One region of the Paenibacillus sp. KN14-4R genome, then DNA from elsewhere that is predicted to be linked to it. Evidence: riboswitches for the same ligand, from Rfam matches in the RefSeq annotation. Region 1 holds a riboswitch; the other holds the start of a gene.
The links. Region 1 has a riboswitch for S-adenosylmethionine ahead of ACSBOP_RS12330 (methionine ABC transporter ATP-binding protein). Riboswitches for the same ligand answer to the same signal wherever they lie in the genome.

Region 1 (7,014 bases):
ATTCCAACGTATAGGCCTTTAATAACAGATTTGCCTGCAATTATGGTATTATTTGGTCTTATTGAGCTGCTCGTCAAAAAGCGAAAGTTGCTTGCGTATACGATAGTGGACACGATTGTGACAACTATCTATTTTGCTATTCTCATGTACTACAAGTATTACGGTGTCATTGTCGATTATCATGCACTTATGCAGCTTAAACAGGTAACAGAGGTCAAAAGCAGCGTGCTCACGATCATGCACCCTATCTATTTACTTGTATTTGTTGATATCGTAGTCATTATTGGGTTATGTCTGTGCAGCAAAGCAATACGTAATTGGGGAAACCAGGATTCAATTACATATCCGCGGTGGATGACGCTAGGTGTACTTGCAGTAACCATGTTACTTTGTTTGATGTCTATTTCGACGAATATGGAGATCGTAAACGAGCATAAGATGGCGGAGAAGATGGGGTTTCTCAATTATGAAGTTCATACGATTATGGACAGTATGTTCACCGATACGATCCCAGCTGAATCAGTAACGCCTGAGGCGGTCAAAGAAGCCAAACAGGAAACGGTTTCTGCCGTAAATGAACATTTCGGAGATGCGAAGGATAAGAACATCATTGTCATTCAACTCGAGTCTTTTCAAGATTTTTTAGTTGGTCTAAAGGTTGGGGATCATGAGGTTACACCTGTTCTAAATGATTTAATGAAACAGTCCTATTATTTCTCGAATTTTTATCAGCAAATTGGTCAAGGAAATACCTCAGATGCAGAATACCTTCTGAATACGTCATTGTATGTCCCTCAGAATGGTGCATCTTCGCAAGTATATAGTGATAAGGAGTTGCCAGGTTTACCTCGTATGGTAAAGGATTATGGGTATCAATCCCTGACATTCCATACGAATAGTGTAGAGTTCTGGAATCGGGATAAGTTGTATCATGCACTTGGATTCGATCAATATTATGATCAAGCGTTTTTCGGAGACGAGGATTTCATTCATTTTGGTGCATCTGACGAAGTTTTATATAAGAAGACTGCAGAAGAACTGAAGAAAAAACATGATGAAGGTCAGAAGTTTTATGCGAATCTTATTTCGATGACGAATCATCATCCGTTTGATCTTCCTGAATCAAAACATCCCATTAAGCTGCCAGATGAGTATGATAACACGTTGGTCGGTAATTACATTGCCTCTGCACACTATACGGACGAAGCACTAGGGAAGTTTTTTGACGAATTGAAGGAAGCTGGCATATGGGAAGATTGTATGATTGTCATCTATGGGGATCATTTTGGTTTACCAGTTAATTCTTTATCCCAGAAGGAATTGGGTCTAATGAAAAATATCGTAGGTAGAGACTATGATTATACGGATATGTTCAATATTCCTCTATTCATTTCCATTCCAGGAGTGAGTACACAACAGGAATTGCAGCATGTAGGCGGACAAATCGATATTATGCCAACAATCGCGAATCTGGCAGGGTTCTCAATGGATAACCGGGTATTCTTCGGTAAAGATTTGTTAAACAACACAAGTACATTATTACCAATGCGCTATTATTTGCCTTCAGGATCCTTCATTAACGACAATGAAATATTTATTCCGGGTGAAAAAGTGAGTGATGGCGAGCAGTATGCACTCAAATATGCAGACCCTCTGTTACCGAATGATCATATTGCAGATGAATTTGCCACTGCATCGCAACTGCTTGCGATGTCTGATAGCTATGTGAGGGGTTTACCACGCGTTCCGCTTGCAGATGAATCTCACCTTGCACAGAATCCATGATGGCTTAAGCGTACTTGACAATTTTCTCTTGGAGGTCGGTCTTGATTAAATAGATGCGTTTACGAATGTAAAAATCAAGCGCTGCTCCATTAAGCTGCTTCGGATGTACATGTGCATCGGTATCATTGTCAACAATCATGACTGAACCATCGCGGTAAAATCGAAACGTTAAATCTTTCCACATTGATTTATCATCAGAAGTGATAAAGCGAAAATGATAGCATAATTTCATAAACCAAACCTCCCTTATGAGAACAAGTGTTTGTTTATATTATAACAAACGCTTGTTCGTATGAAAAGATAGATTTGGTAAAAAATAACTAAATGATTTCATACAAAAAACCATGTCCTTACATGAAGTAGGGAACATGGTTTTTTGTAGTCTTATCTTTTGAAATGATCAAACACTATTCAAAAGTAGGAATGATTGACCCTTTATACTTGTCTTCAATAAACTTCTTCACTTCAGGAGTTTTTAATGCAGCAATTAGCTTTTTCATAGCATCGGAATCTTTGTTATCTGGACGAGCAACAAGGATGTTCGCATAAGGTGAATTTTTATCTTCAATAAATAGCGCATCTTTCGTAGGAACTAAGTTTGCTTGAAGCGCGTAGTTCGTATTGATCAACGACAAGTCCACATCTGCAAGCGTTCTTGGCAACATGGCAGCATCAAGTTCATTGATTTTTAGGTTTTTTGGATTTTCAACAACATCTTTTAGCGTAGCTTTAATGCCAACGCCATCTTTTAACTTAATTAAGCCATTCTTCTCAAGAAGCGCAAGGGCGCGACCGGCATTGGATGGATCATTCGGAATCGCTATTGTTGCACCATTAGCAAGATCTTTGATGTTCGTAATCTTCTTGGAATAAGCACCAAATGGTTCAAGATGAATGCTTGCTACAGATACAAGATCCATCTTACGATCTGCATTTTGTGCTTCTAAATAGGGAAGGTGTTGAAAGAAGTTCGCGTCGAGTTGTTTTTCGAACACTTGAATATTAGGTTGAACATAGTCAGAAAATTCTTTGACAACAAGATCGATTCCTTGTTCTTTAAGCTTAGGTTTGATGAAGTTTAAAATTTCAGCATGTGGAACAGCGGTTGCACCGACTTTTAGCGTTACTTCTTTTGTGTTACCTTCAGCAGCTGGGGCAGCATTTTTTTGACCGCAAGCGGCAAGTACCGCAATTAATGAGATGGATAGTGCGAAAATAAGTAATTTTTTCATTATGATTCCTCCTAGAATGTGTATGATATCTATTTACGTGAAAACCGCGAAACCAATTTGTCGCCAATCGTCTGCAACACTTGAACAAGAATTAGCATGACGATAATACTCGCAATCATCATTTCTGTTTCGAAGCGCTGATAACCATAGCGGTAAGCAAGATCTCCTAGACCGCCTCCGCCAATTAAACCAGACATTGCTGTGTAAGAAACAAGGGTTACAGCCGTAATTGTCATTCCAGCAAGTAAACCAGGCAATGATTCAGGCAAGAGGACCTTCCAAATAATCTGTCTGTTGGATGCGCCCATGGCTTGTGCTGCTTCAATGACCCCACGATCTACCTCTCGAAGAGAAGTTTCAACTAGTCTTGCGAAAAAAGGTGCTGCCGCGATAACTAGCGGGGGAATGGCTGCTTGAACGCCAATAGATGTCCCTACGATTGAACGTGTAAGGGGAATTACAGCGATCATTAAGATGACGAATGGAACAGAACGCAAAATGTTAATGATAAAAGAAGAGATCGTATAGATCAGCTTCGTTTTACCATTTTTACCGGAAGTCCAGTAAAGCAATATACCGATTGGCAGACCAAGTATAAAGGTAAAGACTACAGAGAAGGCCAACATATTGAGCGTGTCGATCGTTGCATCGCCGATGTCCGACCAAATAATATGAGAAAAATTCATTGCATAACCTCCACATCTAAGCCTCTTATTTTAAGTTCCTGTATGGTTTGTTCAATTGCTCGTTCTTCACCATGGAAGATGACATGCAGTACACCGTAAGGGGTGTCTTTTAAACGGGATATGGTTCCTTGCATAATGGAAAATGTAACGCCTGTATGGCTAATGATCTCGGATAACAGCGGCAAGTACGTCTGTTCACCAAGGAACGTGATTTTAACTAGATGTGGTGATGTCCCTTGCTGATTACGTAAATTGCTCCATTCTATTGGATCAGATAACTCATCAATGAACTCTTGTGTGACGCGGTGTTGTGGTTTTAGGAACACCTCTGTAACAAGTCCTTGTTCTACGATCTGACCCGCATGAATGACCGCTACTTTATCACAGATGGTACGAATGACATGCATCTCATGTGTGATAAGGACAATTGTAATCCCGAACTTTCGATTAATTTCAGCTAACAGCTCTAAGATAGAATTCGTTGTTAAGGGATCAAGCGCAGATGTTGCTTCGTCACATAGCAGAATATCAGGGTCTGCCGATAAAGCTCTCGCGATACCAACACGCTGTTTTTGACCGCCAGATAGTTGGGAAGGATACTTATTACGATGTTCTTCTAGTCCCACAAGAGTTAGCAGTTCATTGACACGCGCTTGTATTTGATTTTTAGGCATACCCGCAAGTGTGAGAGGAAATGCAATATTTTTCTCTACGGTGGCGGAAGTCAGCAGGTTGAAATGTTGAAAGATCATGCCGATTTTACGTCGTTTGTTTTGAAGTTCGGTATGATTAAGTTGTGTAAACTCCGTGTTATTAATTAAGACCTGCCCACTTGATGGCCGCTCTAATAAATTGATCGTACGAAGCAGTGTGCTTTTCCCTGCACCAGAGTGACCGATAATACCGAAGATCTCTCCTTTGTTAACATGGAGGCTAACGGCATTTAAAGCGATCGTTTGTCTGTTATTCGTTAAATAATGCTTCGAAATATTTTGTAATTGGATCATTGATTATCACCTTCCTAGCTGTAGTATGAACGAATGTTGAATGAAATAATTGGCACGAAAAAGTTAGGGATAATTTGTAAATTAACGCAAAAAAGCCCTTTTTTGCAGATTGCAAAAAGGGCTGAGTATATTCGTCTTCATCCTTTTCTCATCTGCCAGAATTCATTGATCTGAATCCTGAAGGAATTGGCACCATGTCATTAATCCGCTTTGCAGCTAACTAATCGGTTGCCGGGCTTCACAGGGCCTTGTCCCTCCGCCTCTCTCGATAAGAAATTACATATGCAGTTGGCTTAACGTTGTTCGTGTTGATTTGTAAGTATGAGTATAGGCGTAGTGTGGAATAGAAGTCAAGAAAAAATATTACAACGGTTATTTCCATTGATGAGAAGTATCTATATGTTGTATAGTGTTATAGGTTAAATGTATAAGTAGAGTAGTAATTATTGGAAAATTAATATGGATACCGCTTATTGCCAACTACTGGGGAGGATGTAACAACATGAAAGACAATAAGTTAGGTCTATGGCTATTGGTTGCGCTAGTCGTAGGAAATATGGTGGGATCGGGCATTTTTATGTTACCGAATACGCTTGCCAAAGTGGCAAGTCCTTCTGCGGTCATTACGGCTTGGTTTATGACTGGTTCTGGCGTACTTATGATAGCTCTTGTTTTTGGAAATCTATCGATTCGTAAACCGGATTTGTCCGGTGGTCCGCAGCTATATGCAACAGCTTTGTTTCGTAAAGGATCGCGTACTTCCCATATGTCAGGTTATTTTGTGTCATGGGGTTACTGGGTAGCGAATATTGCTGGTAACGTTGCGGTTGTTACGACTTTTGCCAGCTATTTATCCGCATTCTTCCCAATCATGACGAATCAAGCGGAACTGTTTACGATATTTGGATTTACGATGAAGCTTGGGAATTTCATTACGTTTCTGATTTGTTCCGTATTTTTATGGGTCAATCACGCGATTATTATTCGTGGTATTGAAGGCGCGGGTAAGTTAAATTTAATTGCAACTGCAGCTAAAGTTCTCGGTTTCGCACTATTTATTATAATTGGCTTAATGGCATTTGATAGCAGCAACATTGTGCCGTTGATGCAAGATAGAGTAAGCGAGACTGGGGAGCATTTGGGCTTCTTGCAGCAGCTGAGTATGGCGGCAATGGCAACCATGTGGGCATTTCTTGGTGTAGAGTCAGCTGTCGTATTCTCTAAAAGAGCACGTAAAAAATCGTACGTGCAAATTGCGACGATTCTAGGACTTGGAATTGCTTTGCTCCTTTATATAAGTATTTCCGTCCTAGCGATGGGTGTTATGACACAAGAAGAGCTGATTAATTCCCATAAACCGCTTGTAGATGCATTGTCGATTGTAATCGGCCCTTCAGGCAGCTACATAATGGCTGGACTTGGGCTCATTTCTCTCATTGGTACGACAATTGGTTGGCTTTTGTTAAGTGCGGAAGTGCCTTATCAAGCAGCGAAGCAAGGGTTGTTCCTGCCCGTTTTCAAATTAGAAAATCGTCATGGGTCACCAGCGAAGGCACTTACAATTACAAATGGGGTAACACAGCTTCTGCTTTTGTCAACCCTATCCAGTTCAATTGCAGAGGAATTTGAATTAGTGACGACCATTGCCATCCTCGCGGTACTCGTTCCATATACAATTGCATCTATTTACCAGCTTAAATTAGTATGGCTTGGAGAAACGTATGAAGGTCAAATGAGACAGCGTATCGTTGATGGTATCATTGCGGTGCTGGCAACCCTGTATTCACTTTGGGTGATTCGTTCGGCAATGACAGATTGGTTTACATTCCTTGCAGGTGTGGGTATGGTTCTATTCGGTATTGTGTTCTATCCACTTGTAAAGAACAATAAAAAATAAGCGATTAGCATGAAGCCAGACAGGAATGTCTGGCTTTTTTGTACTTTTTATCAAGATGGGAGAAAGCCCGTAAAGCTAGGCGTGTTCGTTTGGAACATTCTCTGTGTGTATGAATAAGCTAATAGTAGTTTCTGCCTATGAATAAGTGATGATAGAGAGGACGTTCCCAACATGAGCAGACCGATTATTGGTATTCTGGCTTGGAGAGACGGTGCGAAATTCAATGAATCAAAGTATTTGAAGCTGCTACTTAAGGAAGGGAAGGATCTGGGGGCCTTCGTTTATTTATTTTCAGCAGATGATATTAATCGGGATAGAAGTTTCATACGCGGCTTTATTCTAAATGAGCGTAACAAGTGGGAAAGAAGTGTGGCACCTTGGCCAGATATTGTCATTGATCGCTGCCG
Region 2 (7,014 bases), 790 kb from region 1:
TCCCTTACCCTTTGCCCAAGTCGCTACAGCTTCAATATCTGTTACCATCATCAGTGGGTTCGTTGGTGTCTCGATCAAGACCGCTCTCGTGCTCTCACGATAAGCCTGTTCTAACGCAGCAAGATCATTCGTATCGACATACGTCGCAGATACACCAAAACGGGACATGATCTGCTCAAGCAAACGGTAAGTCCCCCCATATAAATCCAAGGAGACAATCAAGTGATCCCCTTGTGAAAATAGTGCAAAGATCGTCTGCAAGGCTGCCATGCCGGATGAACAAGCAAAACCAGCGTCTCCAGATTCTAGCTCAGCAATTGCTTCTTCAAGCACACTGCGTGTCGGATTTTTCGTACGGGAATAATCAAATCCTGTACTTTGACCAAGTTTCGGATGACGGAATGCTGTGGACTGATAGACTGGAAAAGAAACTGCTCCTGTAACTGGCTCGGAGATCGAACCAATTTGCGCCAACCGACTCTCGATATTCATGATTTCGAACCTCCGTCTTTTGATTTTTTATGAACTGCTGATAGATCATATGGCGTTTCTTGATAGACATAATAGTTCAACCAGTTGGAGAAGAGAAGGTTCGCATGCGCTCTCCAAGAAGTCATTGGGTACTTAGTCGGATCATCATTCGGGTAATAATTTTTCGGAATTGCAATTTCAAGTCCTTTATTCACATCACGGTCATATTCCCATTTCAGTGTGAGCGGGTCATATTCAGAATGTCCGGTTACGAAAATTTGCTTGCCCTTATCCGAAGCGACAATATATACGCCCGCTTCTTCCGACTCTGCCAAAATTTCTAACTCCGGCTTATTCTGAATGTCTTCACGTCGTACTTCGGTATGTCTGGATTGAGGAACATAGAACACTTCATCAAACCCCCGGAGTAACTTAACATTATCTTGATTTAAGGAATGTGGGAACACGCCAAACATTTTCTCATCTAGTGTGTACTTCGGAATGCCAAAGTGGTGATACAAGCCAGCTTGAGATGCCCAACAGATATGAAGCGTTGACGTGACATGATCCACACTCCAATCCATAATCTCCTTCAGCTCTTCCCAATACGTGACATCTTCAAATTCCATTTGCTCAACTGGAGCCCCTGTGATGATCAAGCCATCGAACTGCTCCTTTTGAACGTCTTCGAATGTTTTATAAAAAAGAGACAAATGCTCTTGTGATGTATTTTTAGAAGAATGTGTCTTCGGATGTAATAATACAAATTCGACTTGTAGTGGGCTATTCGATAGCAAACGCAAAATTTGAGTTTCCGTAGTTTCTTTAATCGGCATTAAATTTAATAGCAAAATTCGCAGTGGGCGAATATCTTGATGATACGCAACAGATTCATCCATAACGAAAATATTTTCCTGAGTCAAAACTTCCTTTGCCGGTAAATTGTCCGGAATTTTAATTGGCATGCAGCACCACTCCTTTAATAAAAATAAAAATGACCTTTCCCATACAAAATGAGAAAGGCCACGTAAAATGATACCTAAATGTGTCCTCTCTCATCTGTCAAAAGCGTCAAACGCGCTTCCGCAAGAATTAGCACCGTGCATTTCCTTTCGGAAAGTGCCGGTTGCCGGGTATCATCGGGCTAGTCCCTCCACCTGCTCTTGATAAGAGTAAAAACAATTAATTTTCAGTTATATTACTATCAATGTAATCGAACCATGCTGCTTTCGTCAAGCATATTTATCCAATGATTTACCTCATTTTGTAGCTTGAACTGTGGAAAATGTAGGTATATACTATACAAGTAATTCACAAGGTATAAGGGGGGAGAACGTATGGACGGTGACCCAAGCAGTCGCATTAACATTTTAAACTTCATATATAGCGAAAGCGCAGCGGTCGCATGTACAGTCCATCATTCTCTGTAACTTAGGGTTGGATGACTTGCCTCTGCCTTTCGATAAGAAAGGGTGGTATTCATGAAAACACGCCTTGTACAAAATGGCGTATTTACGATTATCGATGACGTCACCCTCGCTTTGACCCCTCCTGAAGAGGGCTTTTACTGGATTGATGCGACAGTGGATGAAATTGATATTCTTCAATCTTTGTTTCACCTTCACGATCTGGCAGTAGAGGATACACTAAGTGAGGAAGAACAACGTCCTAAGCTTGAAATTTATGATGGTCATTATTTTATTGTAGTTAATTCTATTCGATTTGATGACGAGGAGATTTTCCTCCGAGCACTTAATATTTTCTTAGGCAAACATTTTATCATTACAGTAACCAAACAAAAAATTAATGAAATTCGTGTACTTAAGCCTCTTTTATGGGAAGAAGAAGTAAATTCCTGCGATCGGTTTCTGTATCATCTCATCGATCTGGTTGTCGATAATTACTTTACTGTCGGTGATCGTATCGAGGATAAGATTGAGAAACTCGAAGAAGACATTCTGATGCACACGAAGAAAACTCACCTCAATGAGATCATTGGACTTCGAAGTGAGATTTTATGGCTCAAAAAGGCGCTCGTGCCGCAGCGTGATGTTGTAGGCGTGTTAAATAAACGAGATCTCAAGCTGATTTCTACACCACTCCAAAAATATTTTGGCGACATTTATGAGAATGCGGTCAAAATTGTAGATACGTTCGATACCCTTCGGGATTTGATGGGAAACTTACGAGAAGCTTATCAAGCCGCGGTCGCGAACCGTGCGAATGAAATTATGAGAATTTTTACAGCTATGACGACGATCTTTATGCCACTGACATTGATCACAGGGATTTACGGGATGAACTTTCCGGACATCGTAGGCATGTTAACCTGGGAACACGGTGACCTGTACGCTCTTGGATTTATGGGACTGCTTGGTATTCTGATGTTCGTCTTGTTCAAGAAAAAAGATTGGCTGTAACTATTAAATAGATGACACAATCAGCAACAGCTCTCCATTCGCAGGATGCGAGAAGCTGCTGCTTTTTTTGAAAAGAGGTGTTTATTGATGGAAAAAGATCAAATCCCCACCGTCAAAAATCCGTCCAAGTGGTTTGGTTATGGCGTACAAGCCTTGGTCTATCTAGCTAAGCTTGAAGCCAAGCATTGTTGTCCAAGTGGAAATATCGCGGAAAATATTCATTCACAAGCCACCCTGCTGCGGCGAATTCTTGCAGCTTTGGCCCGGGCAAATATTGTCCATGCGCAAGAAGGTCGTGTAGGCGGCTATCAACTAGCTAAGCCTGCTTCTAAGATATTGCTTTCGGATGTTTATAACGCCTTACACATTCGGGGACCGCTCTTTACCGGGCTAATCGACACGTTACCAGATGACCGATGCGGACAAGCTCTGCAAATGCCTTTTGAAGATATCGTTGAGGGTGCGGATGATCTGCTCTTGGGCTATTTAAGCACAATCACGATTGAGGATTTGGTAAACAAGGCATTGAAGAAATGAGTAAAAAAACATCGTAAACTACGTTTGACAAAAGCACAGTTTAAGGATTATACTGTGCTTAATAATAGCACAAATTAAACGACTAGCGAGAGCCGTACAATTTTGGGGGAATACTACTTTTGGGGCGACGACGAGTCATTCATATCCTTCCATCGCTGTTGAAAAAATGTTCCTTTATTGAATTTATATTATTTATGGTGGGAACATTTTTTCAAAGGCGAACGCTGCGCTTTTCAGGACATGAATGACTCTCTGTCTAACTCAGGATGTTCACACAATTTGTACCCTCTCGCTCTTACACAAGAAAGGATGTTCCAATATGAACGTTACACAAGAACAGATGCTCGCTGAAGAAGTCATGCGCGCACGTCATTCCGTTAAACATTATGATTCCGAATACCAAATGCCTGAGCAAGATTTGAAAGAGATTCTAGAGCTTGCGACGCTTGCTCCATCCTCTAACAACTTACAGCACTGGCGTTTTCTCGTGATCACAGATCAGGAAGTGAAGCAAAAAGTGCTTCCTATTGCTTATGGTCAAAGACAAGTTGTGGATTCCTCCGCAGTCGTTGTTGTACTTGGTGACCTAGAAGCAGGTCAATATGTAGAGACGATCTACGGTCCAATCTTAGAATCCGGCGCGATTGATCAAGCTATGTATGACCGTTTAGTTGGCGGTGTTAAATCCCTTTACGACAATCCGAACAACGCGGGTGTGGTGCGCGATGAAGCGATTCGCAATTCTTCCCTAGCTTCCATGCAGCTTATGCTTGCAGCAAAAGCAAAAGGCTATGACACGTGCCCTATGATGGGTTTTAACTGGAATCAGTTAAAAGAAGAGCTCAACATTCCAGATCGTTATGTACCATCGATGATGATTACAATTGGTAAAGCGAAATTGCCGGCACGTCAATCAATCCGCTTCACACTCGAGCAAGTTGTCACACATAATACATTCTAATTGCATTCGAATGAAACATAAGATGACCGCGGTCCAAGTTCAGGCTTGGGAAGCGGTCATCTTTTTTGAAACCATTATATAGTTGATATCGTTAAATAAATATCAACGAAATAAAGAGGTGCATTTCATGTTCAAAAAGATCATTGTCATTGTTTCAAGCTTAGTCGTACTCGCGGGGTGTAATATCGATACAAAAGATAGTCAGCCAGGAACGCAACAGCCAACACCAACCACAGCCCCAACTACTTCCGTTTCACCTACAGCCACACCTGTTCCCACTCCTACTTCAGACGAAGTATCTGTTGATTCCTTAAAAATATCACTTAAACAAGGTCTAACGAAAGATGAGGTTGAAAAATTACTTGGCCGTGCTTACATAGAATTAAAAGGAGAAGATGGTCCGATTTGGAGGTATGATTTTGCAATAGAAAACTACAAGTTCGAGCCTAACAGTATCCTCGTTGATGAAGTGGATATGAATGGTTTGAAAAAGGGATCTATGAAAAAACAATATTTCTTCCACTGGCAAGATAATCAATTAACTAGCTTTGCGCTCTATTATCGCAACAAAGATAATAAAGTCGAAGAGTATAATGTTTTCGGAAAAGGGACCGTAAAAACAACGCCATTTAACTAAATGAATAGGAATTGAAATAAGGTGACCGTCACCCAAGCTCATCCTTGGTATTGCGGTCACCTTTTTATAGGGGAAAATGGAGGAAATCATTCGAGGTTTGTTAAGAATATTAGGGTAACGTTAGCTCGCAGCCGTAATGTTATCCATCTCCTGCACTTCTATTTCCAATAGTCCGGCCTTGGATTTGCGGAATCGAATTCGCAGGAGGCGCAGCCATTGATAGGTTCGTTCAAGGTCCAGATCTTTACGATCATCTGCTGAAAACACAGCTTCCATCACCGGTTTCAAATAGCGATCACCCAGTTCCTCGAACTTTGTCCAAGCCTGCTCTTTCAGCTCTTCTGTCACATCAGAAAGTTCATTATCAATCAGCGGGCTCACATCATACCCATCTGCATCCAGCTCTTCAACCATCATAACCGTGTCTCGACGAGACAACGATAGCATCGAACGCATCTCCTCAAGGGGACTTCCCTGCCAAATGGCCTCCAACATATTACGTTTTCTCGCATGACGTTCGAGTTCGGCCTTTGCTTTTCGCTCATTTTGGTCCATCAGCCATTGTTGAAAGCTCACTCGATCAATAAAGTTTAGGACCCAATCAAGCGGGAATTGAGTGACGCGCTCAAAGGTACGGGTAATCGCAAATATCCCCTCTCCATACTGACTTACCTTCCCTACTCCAAACCCTGGAATCTGCTTGAGCTCTTCTGCATGTTGTGGCATATAAGCTGCAATCATCTCCAACATCCGATTCGTAGCAAGCAAGTACGGAGCCCGACCTTCCTTCGCAGCACTCTCTCTTCGCCATTTGCGCAGCTGCTCCAATAACTCGTGATTCGTATGTCGTTCACTGTAATAATGCAAGCTATGTACCCATTTGGCCTTATCACTCAAGGATTCGATTGGATTATTTAGCGAGATGCTAACTTGCGGTATATACCCCTCAGCCAGCTTGGATAACATATGGTTGCGAAAACAGCTCAATACTTCGTCCCAGTGCCTCCCTTCATACAAGTAATCTTGCCTTGCTTGTCCACCTTCCATCTCGACAGTCCAGATGATCTGCCAAATGCCCTTGCTCTCACCGATGCAAATTTGTGCCGTCTGCACACGCTGCTCTTCGAGCTTTTTTTCCAAGGTGTTCATAAAAATGATGTTCAGAAATTTCACCTCTCTCATTCAGATCTTAGTATCAAAAGAAACAAAAAACACCTCATCTGCGATTTACACGCAAATGAGGTGCTTCCCCGTTTCCTTCAATTACCCAGATAATACCATGCAGTTTCATTCATTGTCAACACCTTCTCTACTCGCTTATAATAGCGATAGCCACAAGAAGAGAGGAAGAGATAGACATGAACGAACTCGACTATTTATATGATCATAAAGAAGATACAACGACCCGCTTTGTCTGCTTTGTCGGCAACTGTATGCGCCGTTTTGATCTTGCCCTCGTTTCAACCAATCGTTTTTTCGGTAAAAAAATTGTGATCGATCTACAATCCGGTCGAAGTGCAATTATTGGTCCAGACGACTTGAACGAAGAAGGTTACTTGGAATATGTGTATAAAATTACAGAAGAAGAAGCGCAGGAACTGAATGGTTTCCTCAGTGAGGTCATCGGCACCGTTCATTTTACAGATATTTAAGATTATTTTTCAATAAACTCGATCCACAGAAGGGGTGCTCCTTGCACACCTTCTTTTCTTTTTTGTCATCCGGCAATGAAGAAAAATGTGAAGATCGCTGTCGATGTACCTAGCACGCATCCGGCTAGACAGTCCGTCGGGTAATGCAGCCCTAGATAAATTCGTGAGAAACTAACCAAGAATGCAATCGGGAGCAGCAAGCATGCAAGCCATGCAGATAAGAATAAGAACGGTGTAATCACAGAAAATATGGCTGTCGTATGACCGGATGGAAATGATGCATCAAGCAGAATTTTCTTGCCTGTCTTTACTTCGGATAAAGCTAGAAACGGTCTG

Region 2: another riboswitch for S-adenosylmethionine. It lies ahead of metA (homoserine O-acetyltransferase MetA); the one in region 1 lies ahead of ACSBOP_RS12330 (methionine ABC transporter ATP-binding protein).

What each region holds. Positions count from the first base shown of each region.
Region 1 is NZ_CP197466.1:2,553,372-2,560,385, reverse strand. It holds gene ACSBOP_RS12350 (LTA synthase family protein) at 1-1,785, shown strand, start outside; gene ACSBOP_RS12345 (hypothetical protein) at 1,790-2,017, opposite strand; gene ACSBOP_RS12340 (MetQ/NlpA family ABC transporter substrate-binding protein) at 2,193-3,017, opposite strand; gene ACSBOP_RS12335 (methionine ABC transporter permease) at 3,047-3,703, opposite strand; gene ACSBOP_RS12330 (methionine ABC transporter ATP-binding protein) at 3,700-4,710, opposite strand; SAM riboswitch class I at 4,856-4,985, opposite strand; gene ACSBOP_RS12325 (amino acid permease) at 5,213-6,607, shown strand; gene ACSBOP_RS12320 (YheC/YheD family endospore coat-associated protein) at 6,779-7,014, shown strand, end outside.
Region 2 is NZ_CP197466.1:3,338,771-3,345,784, forward strand. It holds gene ACSBOP_RS16325 (PLP-dependent transferase) at 1-492, opposite strand, end outside; gene metA (homoserine O-acetyltransferase MetA) at 489-1,436, opposite strand; SAM riboswitch class I at 1,524-1,644, opposite strand; gene corA (magnesium/cobalt transporter CorA) at 1,953-2,891, shown strand; gene ACSBOP_RS16340 (RrF2 family transcriptional regulator) at 2,979-3,428, shown strand; gene ACSBOP_RS16345 (nitroreductase family protein) at 3,748-4,389, shown strand; gene ACSBOP_RS16350 (hypothetical protein) at 4,517-5,026, shown strand; gene ACSBOP_RS16355 (HRDC domain-containing protein) at 5,147-6,199, opposite strand; gene ACSBOP_RS16360 (DUF3055 domain-containing protein) at 6,385-6,678, shown strand; gene ACSBOP_RS16365 (phosphatase PAP2 family protein) at 6,744-7,014, opposite strand, start outside.